DNA from 2 places in the Citrifermentans bemidjiense Bem genome. Region 1 is predicted to be linked to the other one. Evidence: riboswitches for the same ligand, from Rfam matches in the RefSeq annotation. Region 1 holds a riboswitch; the other holds the start of a gene.
What was found. Region 1 has a riboswitch for S-adenosylmethionine ahead of GBEM_RS11110 (trans-sulfuration enzyme family protein). Riboswitches for the same ligand answer to the same signal wherever they lie in the genome.

Region 1 (7,400 bases):
GGTAATTCCGGTAGGAGACTTGGTCCCCTTCGCTTGAGACCTTGCGCTCCAGCATGCCGTTCTTGTCGAAGCGGTAACTCACCCCTGAGACCTGCACCGTTTCTCCGGCGGCGGGCGCGGGGACAGGGAAAGGCGCCGGAGCCATCACCCACTTGAGGAGGTCAACGCTCTTCAAGACGCTGTTGTCGGGAAGTTCCGAGACAAGACCGGTATAGGCGACGCGGCGGTCGGGGACCACGCAGGTGAAACGGTCGTTTTCGCTGAACGCCTCCAGCACCGTCTGGCCGAAGGGAGTAAGGAGCACCAGGTGAAAGAGCGCCGGGGCCTGGTAGGCCAGGTACCCGCGCCCACCGGTACTTTGCGTGCCGGCACTGACGGAGATGGATATGGAGGACTGGACCGTCTCAACGGTGCGTCCCGGGACGAGCCCGGTGAGCGGTTTTTGGGCAGTGGCGCAGCCGGAGAGAAGCGCCGGCAGCAACAGTAGGGATAGTAAAAGATTTCGGACGAAAAAGGACATGCAAACCTCCAGTCAGTATCAGGGCTCGGCCTGCGCCATGTCGTGCGCCACATACCTGCCGCAGACGAAGCAAAGCACCCCGGCCAGCGCCATCACCAGCGGCGTGGAGAGAAGCGCGAGCCTCAGCCCACACTGGTCGGAGAGCCAACCGAGCATCGACGGCGAGACGGCGTCCCCCAGGGCGTGGATGAAGAAGATGTTCACCGCGAAAGCCATGGCGCGCACGGCAGGGCGCGTCACGTTGATGATCACCGTGTTGAGCGGCCCGGTGTTAAGGAAGAGGAAAAACTCGGCCACGAAGATGGCGGCCATGCAGACCGGTAGCGCCGGCGCCATGATGGCCCAGGCGGCGAAAGGGGCGCCGATGAAGAAGCCCCATCCCGATACGAGTAGGTACCCCTTGCTGCTCTTTTTCTGCCAGCGGTCCCCGAGCCACCCGCCGGCCAGGGTCCCCAGTATCCCAGCCAGCACGGTGGTGGACCCGAAGAGCGTGTTCGCCTTCTCGACGTCCTGGGCATGCACCCGGAACAGGAAGGTGGGGATCCACTGCGCCAGCCCCCCTATGGCGAAGGTCATGGCGGCCATGGCAAGGGTGTTGGTGACGAAGGCGCGGTTTCTGAAGAGCTGGAGGTAGCCAGCCATCCCCTTCTCCTCGGCGACCTCCTCGCTCGAGCGGTCCCCCCCGCGCTCCGGGGTGCGCAAAAACCAAAGCGGCAGCGCCAGGAGCATGCCCGGCAGGCCCACCATGAGGAAGGCGGCATGCCAGCCGAAACGGTGCCCCAGGACACCCCCCAGGAGGTAACCCATGGCGCTCCCCACGGGAATAGCCACGTAAAACCAGGAAAGGATGCGGCCGCGCTGATCCTTCGGGAAGAAGTCGGCAATGAGCCCAGGGGACACGGTTCCGAAGCTTGCCTCCCCTACCCCGACGGTGGCCCGCGCCGAAAGAAGCGTGCGGTAGCCGGGCGCAAAGCCGGCGAGTACGGTGGCCAGGCTCCAGACGACGACGCCGGACGAGGCAAGCTTGACCCGGTCCCAGTGGTCCCCAAGCCAGCCGAAGACTGGGGCGATGACCATGTAGCTCAGCATGAAGGCGCTACCGAGAAGCCCCAGTTCGGTATCGCTGATGTTGAGGTCCGCCTTGATCAGGGGGAATACCGCGAAGAGGACCTGCCGGTCGATGTAGTTGAGCAGGTTGACCGCCAGGAGCAGTCCCAGCGCGTATCTTCGGTAGGAAAGAGGGATCTGTTCTGCCTGCATCCGTTTTCATCCTCCATAACTTCCATGACTTGCATAACATCCGGGGCCGGCGCCCCGGCAGGCGAGTGGTTTATAGCGCAGCCACGGCCGCGTGCGCTTTCTTGACGATCTCGGCCGGCTCCTCGAAGCGAAAATTAAGCGGCTCCCCGAAGGTCACGGTCACCCGCCCTCTTCGCGGCAGCCCCACCCGGTCCGGAGGAAGGATCTTGTCCGTGCCGCCGATCTTGACCGGCACCACTGGAACGCCCAATTCCTTGACGATGACGCCTAGCCCCGCCTGGAAGTCGTGCAGCTTCGCGTCGCGCGAGTGCTCCCCTTCGGGGAAGATCAGGGTGTTGAACCCATTGTCCGCGAGTCTCCCCATGAAGCGCACCGCGCCGCTGAAACCGCTGGTCTGCGGCAACGGGAAGAGGTTTAGTAAAAGCGTGCCGTACTCGTAGGTAAAGAGCTTCCAGAGGCGGATCAGGCCGCGGTCGGGGCCGAAGAAGAACTCCTCGTAGGCGGCTGTTGCGGTGCGGTAGCGGATCCTTCTCGGAAGCGAAAACATCAGCGAGGGCTGGTCGAAATACGCCAGGTGGTTGGAGATGAAGAGGACCGGCCCCTGCACTTTCTCCAGGCGCTCGGCGCCGCGCACCTCAAGCGTCGCGAAGAGGCGGTACAAAGGGTAGTTGAAAAGCGCGTCGGCAGTCATGCGTAGCGCCCGGACAAAAGGCGTGTTGGTCCAGAACCGGTAATGGCCGCGGTGCCCTGCCTTCTCGCGCCGGGAGATGATGCGGCGCAGGTCCGACACCCGCGTTTGCGGCCCGATCTGGGAGTCCTCGATATCCATCCGGTATTCCTGCTCCAGGTAGTTGACCAGTTCCAGCCGCCCAATCGAGGTAAGCCCCAGGTCGGCCACGAGGTACGATTCTTCCTTGATTTCGGCAGCGCCGGTCCCGGTCACCTTGGCCACGAGGTTGATGAGATGATCCCTTCCCGGCCCGGAGGCGTCTGTGGCGGCACCCTTTTTCACATGCTCCTTCACCTGGAATTTCTTCACCTTGAGCGTCGTGGTCTTCGGGAATTCCGGTTCGTCCCAAAGCGTGTAGCCGGTTATCTGATGCATGGCGTCCAATTGCGCGTTCGCCCGCGACAGTATCTCCTCGGGCCTTTGCGCCTTTTCGTCCAAGAGCAGTACGGCGTGCACCTCCTCCCCCGCCCCCCTGTCCAGCCCGATGACGCAGGACTCCTTCACCCCCGGGACCTTGTTGAGCACCGCCTCCAGTTCGTCCGGGTAGACGTTCACGCCGCCGCCGGTGACGATGAGTTCCTTCTCGCGCCCCTTGATGCTGAGCCAACCGTCCGGGGCGATCTCCCCCAAGTCGCCGGTCCTGAACCACCCTTCGGCGTTGAACGCGGCCCGGGTCGCCGCTTCGTTTTGGTAGTAGCCGGAGAAGACGTTGTCGCCGCGCACCACCACTTCCTTCCCATCCAGCCTGAGCTCCACCCCCGGCAGCGCCGGCCCCACAGAACCTGCCAGCTGCCGCTCCATGGTATTGACGCAAAGGACGGGCGAGCACTCGGTCAGGCCATATCCCTCAAGCACGGTGAACCCCATGGAATCCCAGAAGCGGAAGACGTCGGGGTCGAGCGGCGCCCCCCCGGAGACGAAGACGGTGAAGTTCTTGCCGAACTTTCGCTGCACCGGGAAAAAGAGCTTGGCCCGCTGCGGCTTGGAAAGCCGTTGCGCGAAGCCGGAGAGCGAGGCGAACACCTTGGAGAGCCCCTTTTCCGCCAGCTCGCGCTCGATGGTCGTCTTCAAAAGCTGCATCAGGCGCGGCACCGACATGATGACGTAGATGTCCTCTTCCGCTAACGCCTCCATGATGGCCGAGGGCTTCAGGGTGCGGGGGTAGACGATGGCTGCCCCCTGGTAAAGCGGCGTGAAAAAGCCACCCATCTGTTCGAACATGTGCGACAGCGGCAAAAGCGACAGGAAGGTGAACTCAGGGGTGATGATGGGGACCTGCTGGTTGATCTGCTTGATGTTGGACACCAGGTTCTTGTGGGTGAGGATCACCCCCTTGGGATTACCCGTGGTCCCGGAGGTATAGATGAGCTGCGCCATGTCATCGGGAGCAGGAGCGGCCGTGTCCGCGATCGGCTCCACCCCCTCCAGCAGGTACTGCAGGTCTTCCAGCAGGAGGATTTCCCCTTCGTCGATCCTCTCCGGTTTGAACCGGCTCTGCAGCACGATGCGGGCCTGGGTCAACTGCCGGATCGAGTCGGCGCGCCCGCGCTCGGACATAAAGTCGACCGGTACCGCGACGGCGCCGCGCATGATGATCCCCCAGTAGGCGACCGCCCACCAAGAGGAGTTCGGCCCCCAGAGGAGCACCCGGTCGCCGGGGACCACCCCGTTGCGGGCCAGAAGCGAAGCCATCTTGAGGGAAAGGTCGTACAGCTCGCGGTAGGAAACCGGCAGCCGCCTGACCCCGGTGCGGTTGACCAGGGCTGTCTTGTCGCCGCGCTTGGGGAAGCTATGGAATAGATCAGCCAGTGTCTGCATGGGATGCTCCCTATATCGATAATCGACCGGTCACTGGGGATACTATCTGGTGGAATCAACAATGTACAAGGCAGGTACAACACGGCGTAATGCTCTCATCTGCTGCATCTTCACGACTGAGCATTGTCACATGATCGGGCGGCTTTGGCAACCGGTTGGCTGTGGATGCTGAAAATAAAAAAGCCGCCCCCTTTCGAGGACGGCTTTTCTTTCAGTCTGAATTTGTATGGATCAGGCTGTCTTGGCTTTGGCGGCCCTGGCGCCGGCTTCCCTGGGAGCCTTAGCGGCCTTCGCCGGTTTTGCGGGCTTGGCCGGCTTGGCCGGTTTGGCGGGTTTGGCGGGTTTGGCGGGAGCGACTTTTTTCGCTTCGATGTTGGCCATGCGCACCCCGCGCGCCTTAGCGAGGTTGTCAGCGAGCCCGCGGTCCAGCGCCATCTTGCGCCTGGCGTCGGAATAATTCTTTGCGGCGAGCGGTTGTTTCCCGGGAATTGAGAACTGTTTCTTGTACTCGCCCGGTTTCATGCCGTGCGCGGTGTTCAAGTGTCTCGCCAGGGTCTTGAAACCGCCCTTGCCGCAGATCATGCAAACTACCTCGCCTTTTCTGAATGCCTCTTTTACCGTCAGAGAAGTTTTAGTTTCCTCAGATCCCTCTACAGGCTCGCCTGCTTCAAGGTTTTTGAGAGCGGTATGAACTTTACCGATCTCGAATATCAGCTGATCTGAGGTCATCGGAGTGCTTGACGCATGTGACGCTACAATTTGAGCCGCGATCTCTACCAAGGTTGCCATTGACTGTCCCTCCATAGATCATTATCTGCCTTGACATAGTATTGGCAGGTAATTCCGCTTTGTCAATGAGGGTATTACTAAAAGTATCATCTTCTCTCAGTTGGACTGTTTTTGATGCCAATGATTGCACAGCTGAAGTTACCAAAGCGACCTTGCGACTTACTGCAAACGACGAGGTACAGTCACGAGGACTGGGTTAACCGCTGCCTAAAGTTATCCTCTTGGTGACCGAAAGATTCCATAACGCTGCTATCCACCCATTCCCCGGTTTGCAGCGATTGCTCCGCCAACGTCATGGGCGAATAAAAACCTATCCAACGCGTCAAGTTTACCGTTGACAGAAGTGGAGCGATTCAGTATTAATATGGACATCGAAAAGGAGCGGCTGCTCCTGGACAAACAATTTAATAGCACTAACTTATCACGAGCGACCGAGGGACTGGCCCTACGACGTCGCGGCAACCTCCCGTAAGGGAAGGTGCCAAATCCAGCGAAGCGGCGACGCTTCGGAAGATAAGGAAGCGCGGACCTACTATAGAAAAGTCCCCTTCCGACCCCGGAAGGGGACTTTTTCCTATTGGAGGCAAAGAAAAAATGAAGATCGCAACCGAAGCAGCACAGATAGGCCTGCAGCGCGACACCCGCACCGGAGCGGTGACCGTCCCCATCTACCAGACCGCCACCTTCCGCCATCCCGGTCTTGGTCAGAGCACCGGCTACGACTACAGCAGGTCGGGCAACCCCACGCGCCAGGCGTTAGAGGAAGGGCTCGCCGTCCTGGAGGGAGGGTGCCGCGGCTTCGCCTACGCCTCGGGGATGGCCGCCATCACGAGCCTCATGTTCCTCTTCAAGCAGGGGGACCACCTGATAGTAACCGAGGACCTCTACGGCGGGAGCTACCGGCTTTTCGAGAAGCTGTTCCAGCAGTTCGGGCTCAGCTTCAGCTACGTCGACACGAGCGACATCGAACTGGTGCGCCAGGCCATCCGGCCCAACACCCGCGCGCTCTTCGTAGAGTCCCTCACCAACCCGCTTTTGAAGGTGGCCGACGTCGAGAAACTTGCGGCACTCTGCAAAGAGCGCGACATGCTCTGCATCGTGGACAACACCTTCCTGACTCCGTATCTCTTGCGCTGTCTGGACCTTGGCGCCGACATCACCGTCTATTCCGGGAGCAAGTACCTGGCCGGCCACAACGACACCGTCTGCGGCCTGGTGGCAGTAAAGGACCCGGCGCTTGCCGAGCAGGTCTACTTCCACCAGAACGGCGCCGGCGCCGTCCTAGGCCCGCAGGATTCCTGGCTAACCGTCAGGGGGATCAAGACCCTCACCATCCGGATGGACCGGCAGCAGGAAAACGCCCTTGCCATAGCGCAGTGGTTGACCCTCCACCCGCAAGTCGCGAAGGTGCATTACCCCGGTCTTCCCGATCATCCCGGCCACGAGCTGATGAAACAGCGCGGCAAAGGTTTCGGCGCCATGATCGCCTTCGAAGTGACTGAGCCGCACCTGGTCAACACGCTGTTGATGAAGACCCGTCTGATCTCCTTCGCCGAGAGCCTGGGGGGCGTCGAGAGCCTGATCACCTTCCCCGCGGTGCAGACCCACGCGGACATCGAGCCGGAGACGCTGAAGCGGCTCGGCATAAACCATTTACTGCTCCGCCTTTCGGTGGGGATAGAAGACAAGGACGACCTGATCGCCGACCTGGCGCAGGCGTTCGCAGGAGGAGAACCGGAATGAAATTCGCGACCGAACTGATACACGGCGGAGCCCCGATTGACCCGGAGCACGGCTCCCTGAGCCACCCCATCTACCTGAGCTCCACCTTTGCCCAGCGCTCCATGGAGCACTTCGGCAGGTACGACTACTCCCGCTCGGGGAACCCCACCCGCGAGGCGCTCGAAGAGGCGGTGGCCGGGCTTGAGAAAGGCGCCGTCGGCCTTGCCTTCGCCTCCGGCATGGCAGCCATCTCCTCCACCCTGCTCATCTTCGCGCCGGGCGACCATCTGGTTGTCTGCGAAGACGTCTACGGCGGGACCTTCCGCGCCCTCACCACCGTATTGAAGGGTTGGGGGTTGAACGCCACCTTCGTCGACGCGACCGATACGGCCGCTATCGCCGCCGCCATCAGGCCCGAGACCAAGGCGCTCTACCTGGAGACCCCCTCCAACCCGCTCATCAAGATCACCGACCTAAAGGGAGCCGCGGCGCTCGCCAAGGAGAAGGGGATCCTCACCATCGTCGACAACACCTTCATGACCCCGTACTTGCAGCGCCCGC
Region 2 (7,400 bases), 2.1 Mb from region 1:
CGCCTCGGGGTACCCCATCGCAGACCGGGACGGCTATCGCCGGACCTTCGACGAGTTCGACAGCGCGCTCGGGATCGACAAGCTGATGGCCTTCCACCTGAACGACTCCAAGAAGGGGCTCGGCTGCAAGGTGGACCGCCACGAGCACATCGGCGCGGGGGCGCTCGGGCTGGAACCCTTCCGCTTCATCCTGAACGACCCGCACTTCAAGCTGGTGCCGAAGTTCATCGAGACGCCCAAGGGGGACGCCGACGAGATGGATGTGGTGAACCTGAAACTCTTGAGGAGCCTGGTCGAAGGGTGACCGGGCGGGGGGTGCCTTCATGAGCGCTACGAAGCTCAGCGAAAGGGTGGAGATCATCCGCGGGGACATAACGAGGATAGCCGTCGACGCCATCGTCAACGCCGCCAACGGCACACTTCTGGGCGGAGGAGGCGTGGACGGCGCCATCCACCGCGCCGCAGGCCCCGAGCTTCTGGCCGAGTGCAGAACATTGTCGGGGTGCGCCACCGGCGAGGCCAAGATCACCGCCGGCTACCGGTTGCCGGCGCGCCACGTGATACACACGGTCGGCCCGGTCTGGCACGGCGGGAGCCGCGGCGAGCCTGAACTCCTTCGCTCCTGCTACCGCAACGCCTGCCGCCTGGCCCACGAAAATGGGCTCTCCAGCATCGCCTTCCCGGCCATCAGCGCCGGGGTCTACGGCTACCCGATGCGCCTCGCCTGCAGGATCGCGCTGGAAGAGGCAAAGGCCGCACTGGAGGGCTATCCGGACCTGAAAAAGGTGGTCTTCGTCCCCTTTTCGCCCGAGGCGGAACAGATTTATCAAGAGCTTTTGCAGGAGGTTTTTTCGTGAAGGCAGTAATCCAGCGGGTGAAAGAAGCGAAGGTCTCGGTTGAGGGGAGGGTGGTCGGCGAGATCGGGAAGGGCGTCCTGGTGCTCTTGGGCGTCGAGATCGGCGACGGCTGCGCCCAGGCGGACTGGATGGCGGAAAAGATCGTCAACCTGAGGATTTTTGCTGACAACGAGGGGAAGATGAACCTGGCGCTGCCAGAGGTGAAGGGGGAGATGCTCGCCGTTTCCCAGTTCACCCTGGCCGGCAACTGCTCCAAGGGGCGCCGCCCTTCCTTCGACACCGCCGCGGCCCCCGAGGAGGCGAACCGCCTTTACAGCTACTTCATGGGACAGGTATGGGAGCGGGGGGTGCCGGTGCAAAGCGGGATCTTTCAGGCTGATATGGAGGTCTCCCTGGTGAACGACGGTCCGGTGACCTTCATCCTGGAGACCCCGCCCAAGCGCTAGTCACATCAGGGGGCGCACCTCTTCCACCTTGAAGTAGGCCACCCGGGTCACCGCAGCGCTCGCCTGAGGGCTCGCCACCTGCGCCGTCCTTTCCCTGATGTTCTCCAGCATTTCCCCCTCGCCGGCTTCCTCGGCCATGGTCAAGGTCAATCTCCAGCCGTTGTATCCCCTGGACGGTGCGAGGTAAAGGTAGCTCGCGTGCGGGTTCTCCCTCAAGTTGGCGATCGTGCGCCCCTCGCTGAAGCCCCAGGCCAGCGTCTGCTCGTCCACTACATGAGGTATGGCGAAGACCGCCTGGTTGACCACGCCTGCCGCGTCAGCGGTGGCGATGATGCCTCGTCCCCCCTCTGGAAAGAGTTCTGCAAGTCTCATGTGTTGCACCCCCTTTTTCCTTTAAGCTGATTTAGCACTATGATAACTTAGCAGGTTCAAAAGGATTGTCCATAACAGCTGGGAGCGCTGCGCCAATGAGAAGCTCGCTGGAACTTAAAACCGTACTCGATTCACTTTACGCCGTCCGCTCGCAGGAGCACCTCGCCAACGACCCGCTTTCGTTCTGCCACCGCTATGCCGACCCGCGGGACCAGGAGATCGCCGGCCTCATCGCCTCCTCGTTCGCCTACGGCAACGTCAAGATAATCAAGAAGAACCTCGCCTGGATCTTCGACCGGATGGGGGATTCCCCGCGCCGCTTCGTCGAGCGGTTAGAGCCGGAGCAAGGCTCCCGGCTCTTCGCCGGTTTCAAGCACCGCTTCAACGACGCCCGCGACCTCTGCGCGCTCCTTTTCGCCTGCCGCACCATGCTGGAGCAGGCGGGGTCCGTGGAGGGGTGGCTGCTCCAGTTCCACGTCCAAGGGGAGGAGGACCTGACCGGGACCCTCTCCGGGTTCAGCGAGGCGGTGAAGTCCCTCGACTTCACCCCCGTCTTCGGCGCCGCCACTCCCCCCGCCGACTCCTACTTCCCCTTCTTCTTTCCCTCCCCCGCCTCGGGTAGCGCCTGCAAAAGGCTCTGCATGTACCTTCGGTGGATGGTGCGGCCGGCCGACGGCATCGACCTGGGGATCTGGAAGGGGATCAGGCCGGACCAGTTGGTCATCCCCGTGGACGCGCATATCCAGCGCATCTGCAGGCTTCTGGGCTTCACCGCCCGCAAGCAGGCGGACTGGCGCATGGCGCGCGAGATCACCGCGGCGCTGCGCGAGCTCGACCCGGCGGACCCGGTCAAATACGACTTCTCCATCTGCCACCTGGGGATCTCCGAGGGTTGCGACGGCAAGGACCACTTGAAGTGCGTAGCCTGCCCCATCGCCGGGCTCTGCCCGGTTGGATCGCCTTGACCGCGGTCTCCCCCGCATACCTGCATGGCTACAGCTTCTACGCGCCGGCGGGCGAGGTCTACCAAAGCCGCTTCCAGGCCCCCTTCCCGCCCCATGACAGCCCTTTCTACTGCGGCGACTCGCGCCCATCGGTGGACGCGGCGGCGTCCGACCGGGGGGGTGCGGCCATGCGGAGGCGCTCTTTCTGATAAACTCGGTGCGCAAGTGGCGCCCGGCGGCGCTGGCATCGAAGAGATAGCAGTCGATAAATCTATTTCCAAGGAGAAGAAGATGGAACAATACGGATTTTTAGGATTGGGGATCATGGGAAGCGCGATGGCCAAAAACCTGCTCAAGGCGGGTTTCAAGGTGACGGTCTGGAACCGGTCGCAGGAAAAGTGCGCCGAGTTCGCGGCGCTCGGGGCCACGGTTGCCGCCACCCCCGCCGAGGTGACCTCCTCCTGCAGCGTCACCATCGCCATGCTGGCCGACCCGGCAGCGGCACACGCGGTCTGCTTCGGCCCTGAAGGCGCGCTGGAAGGGATCGGCGCCGGAAGGGGTTACGTCGACATGTCGACGGTCGACGCCGCGACGGCGCAGGAGATCGGCGCTGCCGTGACCGGCAAGGGTGGGAGGTTCCTGGAAGCTCCCGTTTCCGGCAGCAAGAAGCCGGCCGAGGACGGCACCCTGATCATCCTCGCCGCAGGCGACCGGGGGCTCTTCGATCAGGCGCTCCCGCTCTTCGAAAAGATGGGAAAGAAAAGCCTTTATCTTGGCGAGGTGGGGCGCGGCGCGCAGATGAAGCTCATCGTCAACATGGTCATGGGAGGGATGATGACCATCTTCTGCGAGGGGCTCGCGCTCGCTGACAAGGCGGGGCTCGAATGCAGCGACCTATTGGACGTCATCGACGCCGGCGCCATGGCGAACCCGATGTTCAAGCTGAAGGGGGCGCAGATCGGGCAGGAAAACTTCGCCACGGCCTTTCCCCTCAAGCACATGCAAAAGGACATGCGCCTCGCCGTGGCGCTCGGGGATCAGTTGGGGCAGCCGCTTTTTTCCGCCTCCGCCGCCAATGAAAGCTTCAAAAGGGCGAGGTCGCAAGGGTTCTCGGACCAGGACTTCAGCGCCGTCTTCAAGGCGATCGCCTCGTGAAAAAGCTCCTCTCCCTGGCCGCAGTGACGCTCCTCACCAGCGCCTTCCTCGATCCCCTGATCTACTCCGGGCTGGACAAGCCCATACCGTGGGGGCGCGACGCGCTGATGGCCGTTGGTGGGGTAGTCTGCTTTTACCTGCTGGTGAAATACCGTAACGACTTGTAAACCGCCGGGCAAGTTTGCCGTTGACAAATATAAACGGCTCCCTTATCCTGCAGCCACAATTGAATAAAAAGACCTGCTTATCTAGAGTGGTGGAGGGAAAGGCCCTGCGAAGCCACAGCAACCGGCCCAGAAATGGGCGACAGGTGCTAAATCCTGCCGAAAGGCGAAGATGAGAAAGGCGCTTTAGCTCCATCACCACAAAAGCCCCTTCTCTCATACCGAGACGGGGCTTTTTTAATACCTGCTGCATGCGGCGCATCATTTAAGAGAGAAACATGTCCTACGGCATAGTGACAGAACAGATCGCCACCTTCGATACGGAACTGCGGCTGGAAAGCGGGCGTATCCTGGGGCCGATCGACATAGCCTACGAGACCTACGGCACCTTGAACGAGTCGCGCTCGAACGCCATCCTGGTGACCCATGCCTGGACCGGCAGCGCGCACTTGGCCGGTCGCTACAGCGAAGACGAGAAGCGCGCGGGCTGGTGGGACGAAATCGTCGGCCCCGGCGCCCTTTTGGACACCGACCGCTACTTCGTGATCTGCTCCAACGTGATCGGCTCCTGCTTCGGCTCCACCGGCCCCACCTCGATCAACCCGAAGACCGGCAAGCGCTACAACCTGGCCTTCCCGGTGATCACGGTGCGCGACATGGTGAAGGCCCAGGCCCTGCTCATGGACCGGCTCGGAATCGGGAAGCTTTTCTGCGTGCTGGGGGGGAGCATGGGGGGGATGCAGGCCCTGGAGTGGGCGACCCAGTTCCCGGAGCGGGTAGGCTCGGCCGTGGTGCTCGCCACGACGCCGCGCCCTTCGGCGCAGGCCATCTCGCTGAACGCCGTGGCGCGCTGGGCCATCTTCAACGACCCTAACTGGAAAAAAGGGGAATACCGGAAGAACCCCAAGGACGGCCTGGCTTTAGCCCGCGGCATCGGGCACATCACCTTCCTCTCGGACGAATCGATGACGGCCAAGTTCGACCGCCGCTTCTCCGCCCGCGACGGGCAGTTCGACTTCTTCGGGCAGTTCGAGGTGGAACGCTACCTGACCTACAACGGCTACAACTTCGTGGACCGCTTCGACGCCAACTCCTTCCTCTACCTCGCCAAGGCGCTCGACCTCTACGACGTCGCCTCGGGGTGCGAATCGCTGGAGGAAGCCTTCGCGCCGGTTACCGCCCCGATCCAGTTCTTCGCCTTCACCTCGGACTGGCTCTACCCGCCGGCGCAGACCGAGGAGATGGTCGCATCACTCAAGACGCTGGGAAAACAGGTCGAGTACCACCTGATCACCTCGGCCTACGGCCACGACGCCTTCCTTTTGGAGCACCAGACCTTCACCCCGCTGGTCGAGTCCTTCCTGGACCGGGTCAAGGTCTAGGCAGCACCCGCCTCGCGCACCGGCCACCCCATAATGGCGGCCACGTCTTCGTTGAGCATCATCTCCTCGCCGCTGGGAAGGGCAAACACCTTGACCTTGGAGCTGTCGGCGCTGATCAGCATCTCCCGCTCGCCCCGCAAGGCCTCCTCGTCCCGCTTCAGGTCCACCTCGATGCCGAACTGTTCCATCCCCTTGAGCGCCATACCCCGGACCGGCCAGTCCTCCCACCCCTCGCCGTAGGTGAAGACGATGGCGTCGGGCTTGCCGATCACGGCGATGTAGGCCCCTATGTACTTGCGCAGACGGTAGGACTCCATGTCGAGAGCCAGCTGGCAACGTGCGTCTCCCACCACCGCCTCGTCCACCACCGTCCTGCGGCTCACCCGGCGCCCCACTATCCCCGCGAGCCCGCTCTTCTGGTTCAGGAAGAGATCCATGTCCGTCGCCGAGATGCCCGCCTCGTTGATCATGAACGGGACGATCCCCGCGTCTATGTCGCCGCAGCGGGTCCCCATCATCACCCCTTCCAGCGGCGTGAGCCCCATGCTGGTATCGACCGAGACCCCGTTTTTCAGCGCGCAGAGCGACACGCCGTTGCCGGTGTGCACCGTCACCAGGTTGCAGCGCTCCAGGGGAACCCCGGCGAGCGCGGCCCCCCTCCTGGCGGCATGGAGGTGTGACTGCCCGTGGAAGCCGTAGCGCCTGATGCCGTGCTGCTTGTACCAGTCGTAGGGAAGTGGGTAGATATAGGCTTTTTCCGGCATGGTCTGGTGGAAGGCGGTGTCGAAGATGGCGACCTGCGGCAGGTCGGGCAAGAGCTCCTGCGCTGCCCGGATGCCGGCCAAGTTCGGGGTGTTGTGCAGCGGGGCGAGGTTCGCGGTCTCCTTGATGGCCGCGACGACGTCGTCATCTATCAGCACCGACCTGGTGAACCTCTCTCCCCCATGAACCACGCGGTGCCCGATGGCGCGGATGCTTGCTACATCAGGGAGCACCCCGTCCTTCGCGTCGGTCAGCGTGTCCAACACGAATTGCAGCGCCTGGGTGTGATCGGCGCAGTCGGCGTCAAGCTGCCTGGGCTCCTTGCCGGGGACCTTGTGGATGAGGAAGGTATCCCCGATGACGATCCGCTCCACGTTCCCGCTGGCCAGGGTGCGGTTTTGCCCCCAGTCGAAAAGTTGATACTGCACGGAAAAGCTCCGGCAGTTGAGGGTGAGGATGAGCATGCTGAAAGACTCCAGTCCGGGCGCGCAGGCGGCCCGATCGCTTGTTCGTTAGACCGACCATAACTAGCATGCTCGGTTGAAAAGTGCAATTACAAGTGGGGGAACTCCACGACAACTACGGGGAATTCTTTAGTAAAAAATCGGCGATCACGGGCCGGTGGTCCGACGCCCTGCCGGTCCCGACCCGGCAGCGGGAAGCGGTGAGCCAGGAGTTGGTCATGACGTGGTCGATGCGCATCCAGGAAACGCGCAGCAAGGGAATCCTGTTTTTCAAAAGGAAATGCCCGTAGGTGTAGCCGTACCCCTCTCCGGCCGCGGCGAAAGCGTCCGCCAGCCCCGCCTCCCTGAGCGTGCGGCAGACAAGGGAAGAGTCGGGCGAATTCAGGTCCCCCGCCACCAGCACCGGCCCCTTCTCGCGGGAGAGGTATCCGGCGACAGTCCTGGCCTGGATGAGCCGCAGCGTCACGTTGTCCTCGAACCTTTCCACCGCATCCGGGATATACCAGGGACCTTGCTTCGCTTTCCGGAAGGCGTTCAAGCTTCGGCGCGGGGTCTTGAAGTGGACGTCGTAAAGCGATATTTCCGAGGAACCGACCCGCACCTTGCAGCGCAGGAGGTACTCCTTACTCCGCCCCGAGTAGGGGAGCTCGAAAACCTCGGCCGCCGAGAGGGGATACCTGCTGGCGATCAGGTATCGCCCCTGGCTGAGCAGGTGCCAATCCTTGAAGTACCCCGCCAATGGACCAGCCCCGGCGCGCACCGCATCCTGGAAAAGGACGATGTCGGGGCGGCTGCGCTCCAGTTCCTCCACCAGCGGCATGAGGTCATGCTTTCCGTACTTGATGTTCCAGGTC

Region 2: linked by a shared signal. The riboswitch ahead of metX (homoserine O-acetyltransferase MetX) and the one ahead of GBEM_RS11110 (trans-sulfuration enzyme family protein) in region 1 are both predicted to bind S-adenosylmethionine.

What each region holds. Positions count from the first base shown of each region.
Region 1 is NC_011146.1:2,575,536-2,582,935, forward strand. Features, by position in the region: gene GBEM_RS11090 (lipoprotein insertase outer membrane protein LolB) at 1-520, opposite strand, end outside; gene GBEM_RS11095 (spinster family MFS transporter) at 539-1,780, opposite strand; gene GBEM_RS11100 (AMP-binding protein) at 1,851-4,328, opposite strand; gene GBEM_RS11105 (MucR family transcriptional regulator) at 4,560-5,117, opposite strand; SAM riboswitch class I at 5,533-5,637, shown strand; gene GBEM_RS11110 (trans-sulfuration enzyme family protein) at 5,712-6,860, shown strand; gene GBEM_RS11115 (trans-sulfuration enzyme family protein) at 6,857-7,400, shown strand, end outside.
Region 2 is NC_011146.1:429,060-436,459, reverse strand. Features, by position in the region: gene GBEM_RS01765 (deoxyribonuclease IV) at 1-304, shown strand, start outside; gene GBEM_RS01760 (O-acetyl-ADP-ribose deacetylase) at 324-857, shown strand; gene dtd (D-aminoacyl-tRNA deacylase) at 854-1,303, shown strand; gene GBEM_RS01750 (pyridoxamine 5'-phosphate oxidase family protein) at 1,304-1,675, opposite strand; gene GBEM_RS01745 (TIGR02757 family protein) at 1,771-2,640, shown strand; gene GBEM_RS01740 (hypothetical protein) at 2,637-2,828, shown strand; gene GBEM_RS01735 (NAD(P)-dependent oxidoreductase) at 2,911-3,774, shown strand; gene GBEM_RS21370 (hypothetical protein) at 3,771-3,941, shown strand; SAM riboswitch class I at 4,016-4,117, shown strand; gene metX (homoserine O-acetyltransferase MetX) at 4,217-5,320, shown strand; gene GBEM_RS01725 (acetate kinase) at 5,317-6,546, opposite strand; gene GBEM_RS01720 (endonuclease/exonuclease/phosphatase family protein) at 6,662-7,400, opposite strand, start outside.